DNA from 3 places in the Streptomyces sp. NPDC025833 genome. Region 2 is predicted to be linked to each of the others. Evidence: riboswitches for the same ligand, from Rfam matches in the RefSeq annotation. Region 2 holds a riboswitch; each other region holds the start of a gene.
The links. A riboswitch is a leader RNA that binds a small molecule or an ion and turns the genes downstream of it on or off. The one in region 2 is predicted to bind glycine.
Positions count from the first base shown of each region.

Region 1: linked by a shared signal. The riboswitch ahead of gcvT (glycine cleavage system aminomethyltransferase GcvT) and the one ahead of ACZ4K2_RS35530 (PLP-dependent aminotransferase family protein) in region 2 are both predicted to bind glycine.
Region 3: linked by a shared signal. The riboswitch ahead of ACZ4K2_RS21630 (alpha/beta hydrolase) and the one ahead of ACZ4K2_RS35530 (PLP-dependent aminotransferase family protein) in region 2 are both predicted to bind glycine.

Region 1 is NZ_JBVHNF010000003.1:131,827-138,279, forward strand. It holds gene glyA (serine hydroxymethyltransferase) at 1-1,035, opposite strand, end outside; gene gcvH (glycine cleavage system protein GcvH) at 1,050-1,427, opposite strand; gene gcvT (glycine cleavage system aminomethyltransferase GcvT) at 1,560-2,678, opposite strand; glycine riboswitch at 2,722-2,835, opposite strand; glycine riboswitch at 2,836-2,933, opposite strand; gene ACZ4K2_RS05705 (AAA family ATPase) at 3,113-3,781, shown strand; gene ACZ4K2_RS05710 (enhanced serine sensitivity protein SseB) at 3,848-4,639, shown strand; gene ACZ4K2_RS05715 (enhanced serine sensitivity protein SseB C-terminal domain-containing protein) at 4,809-5,588, shown strand; gene ACZ4K2_RS05720 (ABC transporter permease) at 5,991-6,453, shown strand, end outside.
Region 2 is NZ_JBVHNF010000033.1:21,441-27,893, forward strand. It holds gene ACZ4K2_RS35505 (cytochrome P450) at 1-59, shown strand, start outside; gene ACZ4K2_RS35510 (putative leader peptide) at 469-543, shown strand; gene ACZ4K2_RS35515 (vanadium-dependent haloperoxidase) at 599-1,861, shown strand; gene ACZ4K2_RS35520 (hypothetical protein) at 2,733-3,008, shown strand; gene ACZ4K2_RS35525 (PepSY domain-containing protein) at 2,906-3,148, shown strand; glycine riboswitch at 3,446-3,539, shown strand; glycine riboswitch at 3,545-3,630, shown strand; gene ACZ4K2_RS35530 (PLP-dependent aminotransferase family protein) at 3,909-5,003, shown strand; partial or broken gene ACZ4K2_RS35535 (histidine kinase dimerization/phospho-acceptor domain-containing protein) at 5,495-5,752, shown strand; gene ACZ4K2_RS35540 (ATP-binding protein) at 5,932-6,213, shown strand; gene ACZ4K2_RS35545 (COG4705 family protein) at 6,265-6,453, shown strand, end outside.
Region 3 is NZ_JBVHNF010000011.1:300,400-306,852, reverse strand. It holds gene ACZ4K2_RS21640 (M4 family metallopeptidase) at 1-1,517, opposite strand, end outside; partial or broken gene ACZ4K2_RS21635 (transposase family protein) at 1,951-2,215, opposite strand; glycine riboswitch at 2,660-2,753, shown strand; glycine riboswitch at 2,759-2,844, shown strand; partial or broken gene ACZ4K2_RS21630 (alpha/beta hydrolase) at 3,261-3,404, shown strand; gene ACZ4K2_RS21625 (ABC transporter family substrate-binding protein) at 3,438-5,126, opposite strand; gene ACZ4K2_RS21620 (dipeptide ABC transporter ATP-binding protein) at 5,206-6,453, opposite strand, start outside.

The DNA.
Region 1 (6,453 bases), on a different contig from region 2:
CGTGATGCCGACCTCGTGGAGCCGGTCCTCGGCCTGCTGTCCGTCCAGCTCGGACGCGCGCAGGTCCACCAGGACCAGGTGCACGTCGGTGCCGCCGGACAGCACGTTCACCCCGGCCTCGCGGGCGTCGTCGGCCGTCAGCCGCTCGGCGAGGATGCGGGCACCCTCCACCGTACGGCGCTGGCGCTCCGCGAAGTCCGCCGAGGCGGCGACCTTGAAGGAGACCGCCTTGGCCGCGATCACGTGCTCCAGGGGGCCGCCCTGGAAGCCCGGGAAGACGGACGAGTTCAGCTTCTTCGCGAACTCCTTGCGGGCGAGGATGACACCGCCGCGCGGGCCGCCGAGCGTCTTGTGCGTGGTGGAGGTCACCACGTCCGCGTGCTCGACCGGGTTCGGGTGCAGACCGGCGGCCACCAGCCCGGCGAAGTGGGCCATGTCGACCCACAGGTACGCGCCGACCGCGTCGGCGATCCGGCGGAACTCCGCGAAGTCGAGCTGCCGGGGGTAGGCCGACCAGCCCGCGATGATCACCTTGGGGCGGTGCTCCTCGGCGAGCCGCTCGACCTCGGCCATGTCGACCCGGCCGGCCTCGTCCACGTGGTAGGCGACCACGTTGAACTGCTTGCCGGAGAAGTTCAGCCGCATCCCGTGGGTCAGGTGGCCGCCGTGCGCCAGGTCCAGGCCGAGGATGGTGTCCCCGGGCTGGGCCAGCGCGAACAGGGCCGCCTGGTTCGCGGAGGCGCCGGAGTGGGGCTGCACGTTGGCGTACTCGGCGCCGAACAGCTCCTTGACCCGGTCGATGGCGATCTGCTCGGCGACGTCGACGTGCTCGCAGCCGCCGTAGTAGCGGCGGCCCGGGTAGCCCTCGGCGTACTTGTTGGTGAGGACCGAGCCCTGCGCCTCCATGACCGCGAGCGGCGCGAAGTTCTCGGAGGCGATCATCTCCAGGGTCGACTGCTGGCGGTCCAGCTCGGCGTCGACCGCGGCGGCGATCTCCGGGTCCAGCTCGTGCAGGGGCGTGTTCAGGACAGTCATGTGACTACGACTCCTCAGCCGGCGGTGAAGGCGGTGTACTCGTCGGCGGAGAGCAGCTCGGCCGGCTCCTCCGAGACGCGTACCTTGAACAGCCAGCCGCCCTCGAAGGGGGCCGAGTTCACCAGCGAGGGGTCGTTGACGACGTCCTCGTTGACCTCCGTGATCTCACCGCTGACCGGCGAGTACAGGTCGGAGACCGACTTCGTGGACTCCAGCTCGCCGCAGGTGTCGCCCGCGGTCACCGTGGAGCCGGCCTCGGGGAGCTGGACGAAGACGACGTCACCGAGCGCGTTGGCGGCGTGCTCCGTGATGCCGACCGTCGAGACGCCGTCCTCGGCGTCCGACAGCCACTCGTGCTCCTTGCTGAAACGCAGCTGCTGGGGGTTGCTCATGGCCTGAATTCTCCTGTACGCGCGGGAGTGCTGATGACGGGGGAGTGAGGAAACCGCTGGTGGGCGGGTGAGTGTGCGCAGGGTCACGCGCCGGCCACGGGACCGGGCCCCGCCCGCGACCGCGCCCGGTCGCTACTTCTGACGCTTGTAGAAGGGCAGCGCCACGACCTCGTACGGCTCGTGGCTTCCCCGGATGTCCACGCCGACACCCGCGGTGCCCGGCGCCGCGTGCTCCGCGTCCACGTAGGCGATCGCGATCGGCTTGCCCAGGGTGGGGGAGGGGGCGCCGGAGGTGACCTCGCCGACCACCTCGCCGCCGGCGACGACGGCGTACCCGGCGCGCGGCACCCGGCGGCCCTCGGCGACCAGGCCGACGAGCTTGCGCGGGGGCTTGGAGGCGGCCCGCTCGGCGGCCTCCGCGAGCGCCTCGCGCCCGACGAAGTCGCCCTCCTTCTCGAACTTCACCACACGGCCCAGACCGGCGTCGAACGGGGTCAGGGAGGTGGTCAGCTCGTGCCCGTACAGCGGCATGCCCGCCTCCAGGCGCAGCGTGTCCCGGCAGGACAGGCCGCACGGCACCAGGCCGGCGCCCTCGCCCGCCGCGGTCAGCGCCTGCCACAGCTCCACGGCGTGCTCCGGCTTCACGAACAGCTCGAAGCCGTCCTCGCCGGTGTAGCCGGTCCGGGCGATCAGCGCGGGGACACCGGCGACGGTGCCGGGCAGGCCGGCGTAGTACTTCAGGCCGTCCAGGTCGGCGTCGGTGAGCGACTTCAGGATGCCGGGGGACTCCGGGCCCTGGACCGCGATCAGCGCGTAGGCGTCCCGGTCGTCGCGGACCTCGGCGTCGAAGCCGGCGGCGCGCTCGGTCAGCGCGTCCAGGACCACCTGGGCGTTGGAGGCGTTGGCCACGACCAGGTACTCGGTCTCGGCCAGCCGGTAGACGATCAGGTCGTCCAGGATGCCGCCGTCGGCCTGGCAGATCATGGTGTAGCGGGCGCGGCCGACGCCGACGGAGGCGATGTCGCCGACCAGGGCGAAGTTCAGCAGGGCGGCGGCCCCGGCGCCGGTGACGGCGATCTCGCCCATGTGGGACAGGTCGAAGAGCCCGGCCCGGGTGCGCACGGCGACGTGCTCGTCGCGCTCGGAGCCGTAGCGCAGGGGCATGTCCCAGCCGGCGAAGTCGGTCATCGTCGCACCGAGCGAGCGGTGCAGCGCGTCCAGCGCGGTGTGGCGGAGTTCGGTACTGCTCATCGGTCGGTCGTCTCCCAGGGCACAGGGATGGGGCGAGGAAAGTTCCTCCCCATCTGTCATCGGAACCTGAGAGGTTCGCCTCGACCGCCCCGCGGGGTGGTCACGGCTTGCACCTTGGGTGGAGCCGCCGTCACGGCGGCCCGCTTTTCAGATGTGCCTCGCCCACGCGGTAACGGTGCCTGAGAGATTCAAGGGAGGGACTTGCTCCTTCGGCGCCCCAGCGAGGACTGCTGGGAACTCTCCCGCGCGGATTCGAACGGCCGGTATGCAGTTGGCGGGCACATCATTGCACGCCGCGCCCCGGCCCGTCAGGGTCCGCATCTGTAACCGACCTGTGGCACTACGCGCATGAACCGCCGACCGTTGCGCATTACCTTCTCTTTACACGCGACGGGTACGGGTCATGACCGTGCCCACTGGGGAGGACGATCACGGTGAACAGGACATCGGCCTACGCCGCCGGCGCCGGTCTCGCGGTGCCGGAGCAGCCCTCCGTCCCGGCCCGCGAGCGCTCCGCGGACCGTCCCGCGCCGGTCGTCCGCGACCTGCGCGACCGCGCCGGCCGCAGCCCGCACGCCCTGCTCTTCGGCCCCCGCGACCTGGTGGTCGTCACCGGCCTGCCCGGCAGCGGCAAGTCCACCCTGATGCACCGCGCGGTCGCCGGCCACCGCGTCGACTCCCAGGACACCCGCGACCGCTGGGACGCCCGCATGCCGCGCCGGCTCCCGTACGCGCTGTACCGCCCGCTGGTCCGCCTCGCCCACTACGCCGGGCTCCGCCGGGCCCTGCGCACCGGTGAGGGCGTCGTCGTGCACGACTGCGGCACCCAGCCCTGGGTGCGCGCCTGGCTGGGCCGCGAGGCCCGGCGGCGCGGCGCCACCCTGCACCTGCTGCTCCTCGACGTCACCCCCGGCCGGGCCCGGGAGGGCCAGCGCGAACGCGGCCGGGGCGTCTCCCGCTACGCCTTCCGCCGCCACCGCCGGGCCACCGCCCGCCTGCTGGGCGCGGTGGAGAGGGGCGAACTCCCCGCCGGCTGCGGCGCGGCGGTGCTGCTGGACCGGGACGCGGCGGACGTCCTCGTCCGCGTGGGCTTCACGGGATGAGGGACTGTCACCGCCACCCGATAGCCTTCAGGCTCCCGACAGTGGTTCCCAGCAGGCGGTAGGCAGATGGACTTCCCGGCGGACATTCCCGCGGACTTCCCGGCACAGGCGCACCCCCACCCGCACGGCGGTTGGCCCGGCAACGAACTGGAGGAGGTGCTGTCGGCCTCCCTCGGCATCCCCACGGCGGGCGGCCGGATCGTCGAGGTCCTCGGCCGCAGCCTCCTGTGGATCCCGCTGCCCTCCGGCGGCGGCCCGGACAGCGGCCAGCTCGACCTGCCGACGCTGGAGGCCGAAGGCCAGGCGTACGTCCCGGTGTTCAGCTCCGAGGAGCAGCTCCGGCTGGCGGCCGGGCCCCACATGTCGTACACCGTCGCCCCGGCGGTGGAGTTCGCCCGCGGCCTGCCCCCGCAGGTCGGCCTCGCCCTCAACCCCGACGGCGTGGTCGGCATGCCCCTGCCGCCGCAGGCCGTGGCCGAGCTGTGCCGCGCCGGCCGCACCCCGCTCGACGGCCCGGGCACCGGCGGCCGGGTCCGCCTCTTCGAGCCCGACTGGCAGGACGACCCGGTCGACTTCCTCGCCGCGGCCTCCGCCGAGTTCGCCGACACCGGCGTGGTCCTCACCGCGCGCCGCTGCCTCGCGGCCGTCGAGACGGCCGACCCGGTGATGTTCGTCGGCGTGGAACTCTCCCAGTGGGAGGGCGACCTGCGCGCCCTGCCCCTCCAGGCACTGGGCCGGGCCCTGGGCAAAGTCCCGGTCAATTGGCCGGTCAACCTGGTCCTGCTGGACGTGACCGACGATCCGGTCGCCGGCTGGCTGAAACAGCACGTCCGCCCGTTCTACCAGCACGGTCACTGAGCCGCCCGCGGGGGGCGCGCGACCGCGCGGCGAGGTACGGGCACCCGCACCGGCGAACGGGCACGGGGCCCGGGCGTGCCGGACGCTTAAGCTGTTCCCCAACGCGGGACGACTCCCAGAAGGGCCGGTACGACAGGTGAGCGCGAGCCACAGCGGCAGCGTCGAGCACATGGTGCGCCAGGTCACGCCCGGACGCTACGACGCGTACGAGGCCCTGCTGCGCGCCCTCGCCACCCCGTCCGCCGGCCAGATCTGGATGCTCCTGTGGCACGGTCAGGCCGGCTCCCGGGACGCCCAGTACGGGGACATGGAGGTGGACGGCTTCCACTACGCCCCCTGCGTGACCTCCGCCCAGGAGCTGTCGGCCAGTGGCTGGAACCGCTCCTACGAGGTGGTCGACGGCCTGGACGTGGCCCGCACCCTCTACCCCGACCACTACGGCCTCTGGCTCAACCCGCACGCCCCGGGCGGCGGCGTCGGCGTGCCCTGGCTGGACCTGCGCCGCATCGCCGCCGGACTGGAGCGCCAGCCGGCCGGCCCGCTGCGCCTGTCCGAACCCGGCATCGAGATCCCGCAGTTCTACGCCCTGCTCGCGCAGAACGCGCACCGCACCCCCGCGCTCCGCTCGCTGCGCCGCGCCTGGGTGCAGCCCGCGCTCGGGGCGCCGTACCTCGCCATCGGCCTGGACGTGTACGACACCTCGCCCGCCGCGGTCGACTCGGTCCGCGGGATGATGCAGAGCTCCGTCGGCGCGGTCCCGGACGGCCTGCCGGTGTCCACGGTGGCGATGACCGACGGTCACGACCCGGTGGTGATGTGGATGCGGGCCCGCGCGCGTCCCTTCTACGACCGCGAGGCGCACGCCGCCGCGCCGCAGCTCCAGGCGCCGGCCCCGCCGCACGCCCCGGCCGGCGGCTACGGCTACCCGCCGGCGCACGGCGGCTACTGAGCGGCCGGACCGCGCGGCGCCTCCCCGGACGGCGGGGGCGCCGACGCCGGCGGACAACTCGGCCGCGCGGCCTTCGCCTGGGGCGCGGGGCAGAATTTGCGGCATAGGCGTTCTTCTGCGCGCGTAGACATCGCCTGAACGTCCCGAACCGCGCAAAATCGCCGTTCTGTCCCAACTGGACCACGTCCGGGAGGCGTTACCCACTGTTCGGATAACGGAATCCCCCGGACTGCATCACGGTTGCGCATACTTTCGCCGTCACATCTGGCGGGTGATCACAACCACGCTGAAGACTCGCGGTTCAGACACGAGGCCGAGACCTCGTGATCGATGGCAAGTCGACAAAGCCGCAATCCGCGGCAGGCGCAGGCCGGTCACCACCGGCGAGAGGGGTCGCTCACCGTGACCGCACCGATCGAGACCACCGGGGCGGCAGCCGAGGCACAGCCGGAGGCTGTGCTGCAGGGTGCCGGTAAGGGGCAGATCGAGGGTCGTTCCCTGGGCCAGATCGCCTGGGCCCGGTTCAAGAAGGACAAGGTCGCCGTCGCCGGCGGCGTCATCGTGATCCTGCTGATCCTCCTCGCCGTCCTCTCGCGCCCCATCCAGTCGATCTTCGGACTCGACCCCAACGCCTTCAACCAGGACCTGATCACCCCGGACACCTCGCTCCCCAAGGGGAGCTGGGGCGGCATGAGCGCGGACCACCCGCTCGGCGTCGACCCGAAGTTCGGCCGGGACATCGCCACCCGTGTCCTGGAGGGCTCCTGGGTGTCGCTGGTGGTGGCCTTCGGCGCCACGATCCTGTCGAACGTGATCGGCGCGATCATGGGTGTCGTGGCCGGCTACTACGGCGGACGGGTCGACT
Region 2 (6,453 bases):
TCACCTACGTGCCGGAACTGGTCTTCCGCGGCCTGCAGGCGTTGCCGGTCACCTGGTGATCCGCGGTCTTTGACGCCGGCCCTGTTCCGACTTCGGAGTGATCGACGCGCTCACACCGCGACACGGCCGCCGGCCGTGTCGCGGTGGCCGGAACGCCCTGGTCACCGGCCGGTGGACAGCCTCGGCGAATCACCCGATCCCAGCACAGGAGGGGGACCCCATGTCCAGCAAGCGCTCAGGGAGCCGTCGCTGGGTCATCGAGCCCTACCAGCGCGATCCCCGCAACCACGTGGGCTTTCCGTGCCCCGCCGCCACCCTGTGCTGCCACAAGCGACTGATCCGCCTCACCACACAAGACTCGGTCTGAGATGACGGGCGTATGGCGGAACCACAAAGCCTGCGTTGCGGTGCCAGGCGGACCACCTCGCCCTGTTGACCGACCATTTCGCTCTGGATAGCGTCCCCGGCATGCGGATTACCCTGCGGTTCACCCGGCGACGCGCCGTCGATCTGCTGCGTGTCGCCGCCGCGCTGTGTAGCTGACCCGCACCTGTGCCCCGGTCAGAAGCAGTTGCCGCACGTCCGCGAGGGAGTACCTGTGAACCCGCTCACCACCCGCCGCTCCGCCCTGAAGGCGCTGGGCTCGGCCGCACTGCTGGCCGCCTCCGTCACCGTCCCGTCCGCCACGGCTGCCGGGGCGGACGAACGGACGTCGAGCCCGTCCGTGGCACTCGACTGGTACGACACGACGGCCGCCACCATCGCGGCCGCCGGCGCCCCCACTCAGATCACCAACAACCGCACTTGGGCCATCAGTTGGCTCGCGGCGACCCGAGCCACCCGCAGGGTGCCGCCCGGCGTCGACCGGAACCACTTCCAGGACGTGGCCCTGGCATCCGCCGTGCACGACGTCTTGGTGGCCCTGGTCCCCTCCCGCACCCAGGATCTGGACGCCGCGTTGCGCAGCACGCTCGACCGCGTTCCGGATGGGCCGGCCAAGTCCAAGGGCGTGGCGACCGGCGCGCGCCATGCCCGGCTGGCCCTCGCCTCCCGTGAGGGCGACGGTCTGGACCCGGTCTCGGTGAACGAGCCGTTCACCGTCCCGCCGGCGGCCCCCGGTGTGTGGCAGCCGACGCCGCCGGGTCACGCCCCGGCCGCGCAGTACGGCAACCGGATCGCGAGGCCCTTCCTGCTCGACGGTCCCGACCAGTACCGGCTGCCCGCGCCGCCCGCCCTGGACTCCGCGCGCTACCGTGCCGACCTGGCCGAGGTACGGGCCTACGGGGCGGTGGACAGCACCGTACGCACGGCGTTGCAGACGGAGACCGCCGTCTTCTGGTTCGGCTCCTCGCTGACGCTGTACACCGAGCCGTTGCGGGTCGCCCTGGCCCGGTCGCCACGCTCCGTCCCCGCACGCGCCGCGCTGGTCGCGCTGTTCCACGTCGCCCTGGTGGACACGCAGATCGCCACCTCCGACACCAAGTACGCGTATCTGCGCTGGCGTCCCGTCACGGCCATCCGCACCGGCACGATCGACCCGGACCCCGATTGGACACCGCTGCACGTCACCCCGGCCCATCCCGACTATCCCAGCGGCCACAACACCTACGCGGGCGCGGCGGAAACGGTCCTCACGGCGCTCACCGGGCCGCACACCGCACCGTTCGAACTGACCAGCCCCACCGCCCCCGGAGTGACGCGCAGGTACACGGCCTGGAGTCAGCTGTCCCAGGAGAACGAGGACGCCCGTGTCTACTCCGGCATCCACACCCGCTCGGCCGACGTGGCCGGTCTCGCCCTGGGCAAGCGGGTGGCGGAACACGCACTGCGCACCGCGGAACGCCTTTTCGGCGCCGGGTGAACGATGCCTGAGCGTGCACCCGGCGACTGCTTGGCGGCTGCCGGCCAGGGGGTGAACCCGGAGTCACCGTGCAACTGGCTTCACCACTCCGGCCCACCTGGTCGCCTCCGGGTACCTGGCGGCCGCGGCCGCCGGGTACCGCACGGTTCGCGCTGCGCATGGCGACGGCCACGCTCACCAGCCTCACCCGGGGGCTTGCCCGGACAGTCCGCGCCGGCCGTTACTTGGACGACCGGGCCGTGTGCCTCGACGAGGCAGCCCGGCGCCGCGCCCGCCAGAGCATCAGCCCGCGAGAACACACCCTCGGCACGCCCAACGCGCGAGGACACCGCCATCCGCCAGGCGGCCCACACCAACGTCCTTGTTGGACTTCCTGCTTCAACTCCCGCATGGGCGGCGCGACTTCCGCGCCTGCTCCAGCGTTTCGACGCGAACGGCCGGACCAGCTGACGCTGAAGTCCCGGCGCGGAAGGGCAGCGCCCGACAGGAGTGGACCGCCGTCGAGGCCCCGACTGGGCGGCGGCCGGCGCTCATTAAATAGGGATACCTAGAAGCGCGCCTACGGATAGCTCCCGGGAGGGTGCTGAGGAGAGAGTGCCCCAGCGACGACGCAAGATCCTCTGCGTCACCGCTGCTGTCCACAAGAGGCAGTCTCCCCCCTCCCCCTGAGGAGTTCCCCATGCGTGGAGCATCCATACGCACTTCCGAGGCGGTTGTCATGGTTGCGACAAGCTTTGTGGGTGCGAGCGCACTCGGTTCGGCTTCCGCCGCCCCCGGCCGGCCCGCGCGGGCCGCCGGCCCCCTCGCATCGCGCCAGGCTTCCCCCGCCGTCATAGCCGCCGCCGCGCACGCCCATGCGACGGCAACCGGCGTGACCGAGGACGACGTGCTGACGGCCACGGACGCCCTTCAGGACGCCAACGGCAAGAAGCACGTCCGGTTCCAGCGCACGCACGACGGCCTCGCGGTGCTGGGCGCCGATCTGATCGTTCACCTGGACGCCCGCGACCAGTACCTGGGCGTGACCCGAGCGACCCCCGCGCGATCTCCCTCGCCAGCACCACACCGAAGAAGTCCGCCGCCGACGCCAGGGCCGCGGCGGCCGACGCGGCCGCGGGCAAGGCCGGCCAGGCCGAGCTGGTCGTGAGCGCCCTGGCGGGCAAGACACCGGTCCTCGCCTACCGGATACGTGTCACCGCCAAGGCGACCTCGACCGACACCGGCGTGCGGGACGTCATCGTCGACGCCACCACCGGCAAGGTGCTGAGCAACGCCCCGACGGCATAGGAAAACAGACATCGCACGGAACCTTCTCCGCTCCTCCCGACACCGGAGTGCCGCCCGGCCGATCGACGTAATCCGGTGTGCATGGGGCGGCGTGGATTCGCGAGTGAGCGCCTGCACGCGATCCACATGTTCACGGACATGTGGGACCGGACACGGAAGAATTCCCGCCGGGCATGCTCGGCATCAAGTGAGATTAGGTGTCAGCCCGTTGTCGGCCCTGTGGCAGCACTTGACGGCCTGTTGCTCCGCCCGTAAGTTCTCGTGCCCGAGGATCACCACAACCGAACACGCCGCCATCGATCCTGCGCGGGAGAGCCCGTCCCTTCGGGGACGGCGCCGAAGGAGCAAATCCTCCCCGGAAACTCTCAGGCACCCCTACCGCACAGCGGAGGCGGACTCTGGAAAGCAGACGCCCCACGCGTCTCGCCCACGGTGCAAGCCGCTTCCTTCTACGCGGTGAAGCTCTCAGGCTCATGACAGAGGGGGAGGGCCATCTGGCCGCACGCGCCCGCGCGTGCTCCACCCTCCAGGAGCCTCGACGACTCACCCGTTCCTCGCACCCTGGCGTGTCCGCTCTCTCCCGCCACCGGACGCGGGCCCCGGGGCGCCGCGGCATCAGCCGCGCGCACTCACGCCGCCGACCTGCCGTCGGTGAGTCCCGGCGCAACGGCCCGGACACCGGCAACGGCGTGGATGCGCTGATCACGCCGCTCCCAGCCTGCTCTCACGTCGCGTGCAGCCCCGTTCGCAAGGAGCGCCCATGTCCCAGACGTTCCCGTCGTTCCCGTCCTTCTCCGGTGACACGGATCCCGAGTTGTCGGCCGCCGTGGAGAGCGAGGACGACGCACGACTCGCCGCCGAACGGGCCGGAAAGCTGTTCGGCGCAGCGCATGCCCGCGTGCTCTGCCGCCCCGGTCCCGAGGCCAACACACTGGTGATGTCCGCGCTCCTCCGGCAGGGCGACACCGTGCTCGTGCCGCATCCATGGCCGGACCCCGACCCCACCTCGACACCCCAGGCGCATCCGGACGGCCCGGCGGACCGCTACGACCTCATCCGTTACCCCCTGCACGGCTGCCACTCCCCCGCCTGCACCGAGCACGTGCGCCGGATCGCCGAGAGCCGACGCCCCCGGCTCATCATCGCGGGCCGCCCGGAGTACCCACGGCACGTCGACTACGCGGGACTGCGTCGGGCCGCCGACGCGGTCGGCGCACTGCTGCTGGTGGACATGGCGAACGTCGCCGGACCGGTCGCGGCCGGACTCCACGCCGGCCCCCTGCCCTACGCCCACATCGCCACCACCACCACACATCCTCATGTCGGCGGCGTCGTGCTCACCGATGACCCCGCCATCGCGCGAACCCTCGACACAGCCGCCTTCCCCGGCCAACAGGCCGACAGCCCGTGCTGGGGCACGGCCGAACGGGCCGCGGCCTTCCGCCACGCGGCCTCACCACAGTTCCGGGACCACCAGACACGCAGCCTGCGCGCCGCCCGCCTCCTCGCCGCCCGCCTCCTCGCCGACGACATCGCCGAAGCAGGAGTACGCGTCCTGACCGGCACCACCGAGACCGACCACCTGCTGATGTCACTGCCCGGCGGGTACGCGAACCGCCCGGACGCCGCACAAGCCCTCGACGAACTCGGCGTCGCCCCACGGCGGATCACGGCCCCCTCCACCACCGACACGCCCGCGGCACACCTGACGCTGAGCCTCGACGTCTCCCACCTACCGACGCTGTGCCGCGACGACACAGAACTTCGCACCGTGAACGAGGCAGTCGCCCACGTCCTCGCTCGTACCACCAGAGAACCAGGCCCGGGGGCACCAAGGCCCCGACGCAGGGACTGACCGCGTCAAGCAACGAGGCTGGAGTGCTGGTGATGGTCTCGCACGTCTTGCTGAGCCGGGTGACCGACGCCGACGCGAACACTGTGGCGCGTACGCGTGCCGAGGCGGTGGCGGCGAACGTAACCGTGCGCCGCGGCCACGTCGTGCTGATCGAGAGCGGCAACGAAGCCCTGGACACGGTCTCGTGGGTGTATGCCGATGGGCACCTCGTTGACGGGATCGTCCCCGGGAGCCTTCTTGGTCGCGTTAAGGCGCTTGCGGACGCCGGGCAGCCCAAGACCACCACGGTCGGCAGGTACCTGCTGTACGCCCAGCCGATCCGCCTCGAAGGCCACCGGGTCGCGGCGGTCGTGCGGGTGGAACTGACGCCGTACGCGACGTCAGAGCGGCGCAGCCTGGCCATGTCGCTCGTCCTGGGTGGCATCACGATCCTGCTCGCCGGCGTCGTCGCGTACCTCGTGGTGGGTCGTGCGTTGCGGGTGGTTCACGAGATGGCCGCTCTTGCCGACGACTGGGGGGATCACGAACCCGGGCGCCGATTCGACCTCGGCGTTCCTCGCGACGAATTCGGAGAGCTCGGTCGGACTCTCGATCGCCTGCTCGGCCGCATAGACAACGCGCTCGCTGACGAGCGCCGCCTCACCGATGAGATCGCCCACGAGTTGCGGACGCCCCTGACGGTCCTGCGGGGCGAGGCACAGCTGGCGCAGCTCTCCGGTCATGACCTCGCGCCCGAGTCCGTTCTGAGGGAGGTCGACCGCTTGAACACTGCCATCACGACGATTCTGAGTGCCGCCCGGACACGGACCGGTGACGGCGCCCGCTGCGATCTCAGGACGGCGGCACGACAGACGATAGCCGGCCGCTCCATCGAGCTGCCATCCCGACCGGCGTCGCCGTCGCCGTGGCGGGCGAACTCGTCGTGGCCGTGTTGTCACCCCTGCTGGAGAACGGCCTGCGCCATGCGAGCTCGCATGTTCGGGTCACGGCGCGCATCCAGCCCCAGGACGTCGTGGTCGATGTCCTCGACGATGGTCCGGGATTCCATCCGGCGGAGGTCGACCGGGTCTTCGATGCGGGCGTGACCAGCGGCGACGGGCACGGGTTGGGGCTGGCCGTGGTGCGGCGTCTCGCCGCGTCCGCAGGAGTGGCGGTCCGTGCGATCGCGGATGGTCACGGACGCGTCGAAGTGACCTTCCCCGCACCGTAGACGATCGCGTGGTCAGGTTGTGTGCAGGTCGACCGGGTCAACCTGCACCGCATGACAACGACAGGCGAACCCCGCACACGCCACAGCGGGCGGCTGATGCCGAACAAGGTTCCCGAGGTCACCATCTGGTTCTGGGTGATCAAGATCCTGTGCACGACCGTCGGTGAGAGTTTCGCCGACTGGATCAACATGAAGCTGGGCGTCGGCCTGGTGAACACGGCCTGGATCTTCACCGCGGGG
Region 3 (6,453 bases), on a different contig from region 2:
GTGACCGTGGAGCCGTCGTATGTCGGGGAGTTGTAGGACACTCCGTTGATCGTCTTCGCACCGCTGCCCTCGGACAGCAAGTAGAAGAAGTGGTTGGCGACGCCCGACGAGTAGTGCACGTCGAGGTTCTTCACCGAGGACGACCAGTAGTCAGCCGAGCTGCCGTCCTTGGAGGGCTTGTCCTGGTAGCGCAGTGGGCTGCCGTTGCCGCGAAGGTTCAGCTCTTCGCCGATCAGGTAGTCGGGCTTGTCGGTGGACAGGTTGCCCTTCCACTCGACGGCCGTGCCGAGGATGTCGGAAGTGGCCTCGTTCAGGCCGCCGGACTCGCCGGAGTAGTTCAGGCCGGCGGTGGCGCTGGTGACGCCGTGGCTGAACTCGTGGCCGGCCACGTCGAGCGCGGTGAACGGCTTGGCGTTGCTGGTGCCGTCGCCGTAGGTGATGCTGAAGGTCGAGTCGCTCCAGTAGGCGTTGTTGTAGCCGTTGCCGTAGTGGACCTTGCTCAGCTGGCCCTTGCCGTCGTTCTTGATGCCGTTGCGGTTGAAGGTGTCCTTGTAGAAGTCCCAGGTCGTCGCTCCGCCGAACTGCGCGTCGACCCCCACCGTCTGGCGGTTGGACAGGGCGCCGTCGCCCCAGGCGTTGTCGGTGTCGGTGTAGGTGGTGCCGCTGCCGCTGGTCTTGTTGCCCAGGTCGTTGGTGTAGATACCGCCCCGGCTCGGGTCCTTCAGGGTGTAGGTGGTGCCGGAGACTGAAGTGGTGAGCGGGACCGAGCCGACGTAGTAGCCGGTACCGGTGCCGGTGGCCGCAGCGGTGGGCTTGGCCTTTGCGGTCTTCCCGTCCGTCGTGGTGTACCCGGTCGGGGCGAAGGAGGCGATGGTCTCCGTCTGGAACAGGACCGTACCGGTGTGGGCGTCGGTGACGACCAGGCGGTGGCTGGGGGTGCCGTCGGTCTGGGTGCCGTCGACGGCGGTCCGCCAGCCCAGGCGCGGGGAGCCGGACGCGGCGTAGACGACCAGCTCGGGCTTGGCCGCGGTGGCGTCCTTGGCAAGACCCTTGGCGGCGTAGCGTCCTTGGGCGGTCCACGTGCGAGCGGCGGCGAGGGCCTGTGCGCGCGCCTTGTCCGCGGACACCTTCGGCTTGATGCCGGCGAGGTCGATCGCGCCGATGCCGTGCTGGACGGAGCGGATCACGCCGCCGGCGCTCTCGTGGGCGACCAGGTCGCCACCGATGACGGGCAGGCCCTTGTACGTGCGGTGGTAGCGCAGGTGGTGGACGCCGTCGGAGTCGGCAGTCACAGCGACGACCTGCAGCCGCTCATTGGATCCGAGGCCTAGCTTCTCGGCCACGGGGGCGGCCTGGCTCTTGCCGAGCGCAACCTCCTGAGCCGGCGTCAGCCGGACGACGGAGAGCGGTTTGTGGGTGACGGGGGTTCCGTCGGCCGCGAGGGCGACGCTGGTCTGCGCGGCGACGACGAGGGCGGCGGTGAAGGCTATGCCACCAAGGACGGACTTGCTGCTCACAGACGACTCCTTTGCGGGCCACTGATGAGTAGCCCGGTTCGGCCCTTGACGGGGTTCCGTCATGTGGGTGAGTGACCAGAACAGTGACAGCCCGAAAGGTGGCCTGTCAGGTACCCGACAGGCATTCGGCCGATAGAAATAGCTTGCCTTTGCGGCGATTGGAACAAAAGGAAAATTTCACAGAAGTAAAGGCGGCGAACATCCCTAAAAGGGTCCAATAATCGGCCAGTCTGCGCATGAAAGATTGCCGCAATGGTATGGCAACGCTTGCGCAAAGGTGGCAGTTTATGATGCTTCCCTTGCGGCCAGTCAGCCCTTCAACTTGGCCGCTGCTCAGCTCAGTTGGGTGACAGGCAGGTAAAGCCCCTGGTAGATGGGTTTTCGACCAAGAAATCCGTCTCCACCAGAGGCTTGGTGTGCTTGCGCGTTTTTCGCGGTTGGCCGAGCAACGGATCTTGTGGAGGAGTCGCCAGGACTTGAGGGTGGCGACGGCCTGCTCGACCAGGGCTCGGATCTGCGCGTGGGGCCGGTTGACGGCCTTTCGCCCTGCGGAAAGCGTCCCCTGCCGACCCCACTACGGGATGCGGACCGTACTCCCGGCGCGTCCGTGGCCCTTGTCGGCTCAGCAGGTGACGCCGGCCTTGCGCAAGAGCGGCAGTGACGCGGTGTTCACGGACGGCCCGGACATCGGGGCATGCTCGGCGGCGAGCCTTCCTCGCCGAAGGCTCTTCCGCACGCCTGGGCACGCATGCCCGTGCACATGCTGGTGATCACCTTGCGTTCCGTTTCGTCCCGCCTGCTCCGATCAACGTCGAACGGCCTGGCGGCACTCAGACCGCGGGAAGGAGCGGAGAGATTCTTCTCTATGCCTGTTCTCTTTATGCCGTCGTCTTACCGAGGTTTTCGGCTGTCGCTGCTTTTCCCACAGCGCGCCTGCCGCCGCGTCGCGTGATTTGTGCGAGCTCACCCTGAAAAGCCATAGCACCACCCACCTCGTGGAGCCGGATTTCTCGCCGACATGCTCGGCATCAAGTGGGATTAGGTGTCGGCCCGTTGTCGGGCCGGTGGCAGCACTTGACGGCCTGTTGCTCCGCCCGTAAGTTCTCGTGCCCGAGGAGCACCACAACCGAACACGCCGCCATCGATCCTGCGCGGGAGAGCCCGTCCCTTCGGGGACGGCGTCGAAGGAGCAAATCCTCCCCGGAAACTCTCAGGCACCCCTACCGCATAGCGGAGGCGGACTCTGGAAAGCAGACGCCCCACGCGTCTCGCCCACGGTGCAAGCCGCTTCCTTCTACGCGGTGAAGCTCTCAGGCTCATGACAGAGGGGGAGGGCCATCTGGCCGCACGCGCCCGCGCGTGCTCCACCCTCCAGGAGCCTCGATGACTCACCCGTTCCTCACACCCTGGCGTGTCCGCTCTCTCCCGCCACCGGACGCGGGCCCCGGGGCGCCGCGGCATCAGCTGCGGGCACTCACGCCGCCGACCTGCCGTCGGTGAGTCCCGGCGCAACGGCCCGGACACCGGCAACGGCGTGGATGCGCTGATCACGCCGCTCTCAGCCTGCTCTCACGTCGCGTGCAGCCCCGTTCGCAAGGAGCGCCCATGTCCCAGATGTTCCCGTTGTTCTTGTCCTTTCCCGCTGACACGGATCCCGAGTTGTCGGCCGCCGTGGAGAGCGAGGACGACGCACGACTCGCCGCCGAACGGGCCGGAAAGCTGTTCGGCGCAGCGCATTCCCGCGAACGCCGACTCGGGCCCGTCACCGACAATCTCATCGGACACGTCATCGACGACTGCGGCCACATCATCCCGCTGCACCGGCCGGAGGCCCTGCTCGCCCTGGTGCGCCCCTTCCTGGCCGGCTACGACACGAGCGCAGCGTGACCGGACGCGCCGGGCGGCCGCCACGCTCGTGAGCTACTTCTGCCAGCCGACGGTCTCCGGCAGCGGCGTGCCGAATATCGTGGCGCCGACGTTGGCCAGCCCTTTCTTGACGCCGTAGACGGACGGACCGCTGAAGAGGGGCAGGAAGGCGTACTGCGCCAGTTCCTCACGTTCGATGGCGTTGGCGCGGGCGATCTGCTTGGCGGGGTCGGATATCTCGGAGGCGGCGTGGATCTGCTTGTCCAGCTCCGGGGTGCCGGTACCGGTCAGGTTGGAGTCGCTGTCGGTGCCGTAGAACTGGTAGAGGTAGCGCGCGCCGAAGGGGTCCGTGGAACGGTTGCCGGACAGGAAGAGGTCGAAGTCGCGATCGCTGAGGATCTTGGAGAAGTCCGCCTCGTCGGCCTTCTTGATGTCGACGCCGATGCCGACCGGCTTCAGCATCGCGGCGAATGCGTTGGCCGTGGCCTTGTCCAGCGGGTCGTCGCCGAGCAGGGTGTAGCGGACGGTGAGCCTGGTGCCGGCCTTCTCGCGGATGCCGTCCTTGCCGGCCTTCCAGCCGGCGGACTCCAGGGTCTTCCTGGCGTCGCCTGGCGCGTACTTGATCACCGACGAGACGTTGTCCTCGTACCCCTTCTGGAAGCTGTAGAGGAGCGCCGAACCGGGAAGCGGCTCGGAGTAGTCAAGTCCCTGGAACTGAATCTTGGCGATCTGTGTCCGGTCGACGCTCTGCAACAGCGCCTTGCGTACCCGCACGTCCCGAAGGGCGGCGGACTTCGAGTTCACGTACAGCGAGTACTCGAACGGGCTGCCGCCGCGGCGGATTTCCGTGCCGGTGACGCCGCTGACCTGCTTCAGGCCCTCCGCGCTGCCCGTGGTGGCGTAGTCGACCTGGCCGTTCTTGAACGCGTTGGTCGCCGCGGACGAGTCCAGGTTGACGTAGATCCGCTTGTCGAGCTTGCCCTTCTTCCCCCACCATTTCGGGTTCCGGACGAAGGTGAGGTTGCCGCTCTTGGTGTCGAAGGTGCCGACGGTGTACGGACCGGCGCCCCATTCGGGGTGGGCCTTCTTCACGTAGGCGTCGTTGAAGTTGGCAACCGTCGCGGCCTTGGGGTTCAGCAGCGTGGTGAACAGGCTGGACCACCAGGGGTCCACGCCCTTGAAGTCGATGACGGCCTGCTTGTCGTCGGCACCGCGGGTGACCGAGGTGATGCTCCGGTACCCCTCGGTGTTGCTCGCGTTGTAATCCTTGTCGGAGCCGTTGTTGGCCTGCCAGGTGGCCTTGACCGCCCGCCAGTCGATCGGGGTGCCGTCGTTGTAGGCGGCCTTGGGATTGAGGGTGAGGACGACTCGCTGGTTGCCGCCGGTGACACTGACCTTGACGTCGCTGAGGTAGTCCGGGTTGTACTGCACGTCGCCGGTGGGGGAGTAGGTGATGACATCGGGGTTGTACCAGAACCACACCCGGGTGGCGGTGAGGGTGGCATTGGCGTTGAACGGGTTGCCCTGGTCGTCGAAGGTCCCGGGCGTGGTATAGGTCCCTCCGTCCTTGATGTTGTCGTAGGGCTGGGGGTTGTAGTCGACCTTCGCCGACGCCACGGCGGGGGTCGCGCCCTTGGCCGACCCTCCGGCGTCCGGCGCGTCGGCACCGGAGGAACTGCAGGCGGTGGCCGTCAGGGCGAGGGCCAGGGTGAGTACGGAGGCCGGGGCGGTTCTCGGTCGCATGGCGAGTGGATCCATTTCTTCGTGGGGGTGGGACGCCGCACGGCGCGGCGGCGCTGCGGAACAGAGGTCGCGAGGGCGGTCAGCGGGCGTGACAGGCGGAGCGGTGGCCGGAGCCGGACCCCGTGGGGTGCAGGGCCGGACGCTCGGTACGGCACCGCTGCCGCAGTCCGTCGTCGAGCAACCGGTGCAGCGGACACCGGTCGACGAAGACACACCCCTGCGGCAGGCGCGACGCACTGGGCTGCTCGCCCTCCAGCACGATGTGCTCGCGGGCGCGCTCCAGTTGCGGATCGGGTACCGGGATCGCGGACAGCAGGGCCTGTGTGTAAGGGTGCCGGGCGTCCGCGAAGAGTTCCTCGGTGTCACCGATCTCCACGATGTGCCCCAGGTACATGACCGCAATCCGGTCGGACACATGGCGCATCACCGCGAGGTCGTGCGCCACGATCAGGTACGCCAGGCCCAGTTCGCGCTGCAGCCGGGCGAGCAGGTTGATGACGCCGGCCTGGACGGACACGTCGAGGGCGGACACCGGTTCGTCCAGGATCACGATCCGCGGCTCGGTCGCCAACGCCCGTGCGATGCCCACGCGTTGACGCTGACCGCCGGAGAGGGCCGCCGGGAAGCGGTCCGCCACCGAGGCGTCCAGCCCTACCAGGGCGAGGAGTTCGCCCACCCGGGTCCGGATCGCCGCCCGATCCGCGCCCACCGCCTGGAGCGGTTCGGCGAGGAGCTGGAAGACGGGCAGGCGCGGGTCGAGCGATCCCATGGGGTCCTGCATGACGATCTGCACGGCGCGCCGTAGTCTCCGCCTCTGCTCGGCGAAGGCCGGGGCGGCGACGTCCGTGCCCGCGATGTCGATCAGACCGTGCTCTGGTCGCCCGAGCCGCATGATCTCCAGCAGGGTGGTGGTCTTTCCGCTTCCGGACTCGCCGACCAGACCGAGGGTCTCGCCGGCTCGCAGTTCGAAGCTGACGTCGCTGACCGCGTGCAGCGTCCCGACCCGGCGTCTGAGGAGGGCTCCCTTGGTGAGCGGGAACGTCTTGGTCAGGCCGGTGACCCGCAGCACCGTCTCGGCGTCGGCGTCGGCGTCGGCGTCGGCGTCGGCATCGGCGTCCGGGCCGGGCTCGGCCTGCCCTTCGGCCTCCGCCGCCTGCGGGTAGAGCCTGTCGGCCGCCCATGTGCCTTCGGCCAACTCGTCGGCGCGCAGGCAGGCCACCTGCCCGTGCCCGGGGACCGTGGTCAGCTCCGGTTCGTGCGTGCGGCAGGACCCGACAGCCGCGGGACAGCGGTTTGCGAAGGAGCATCCTGCCGGGAGCTCTATCAG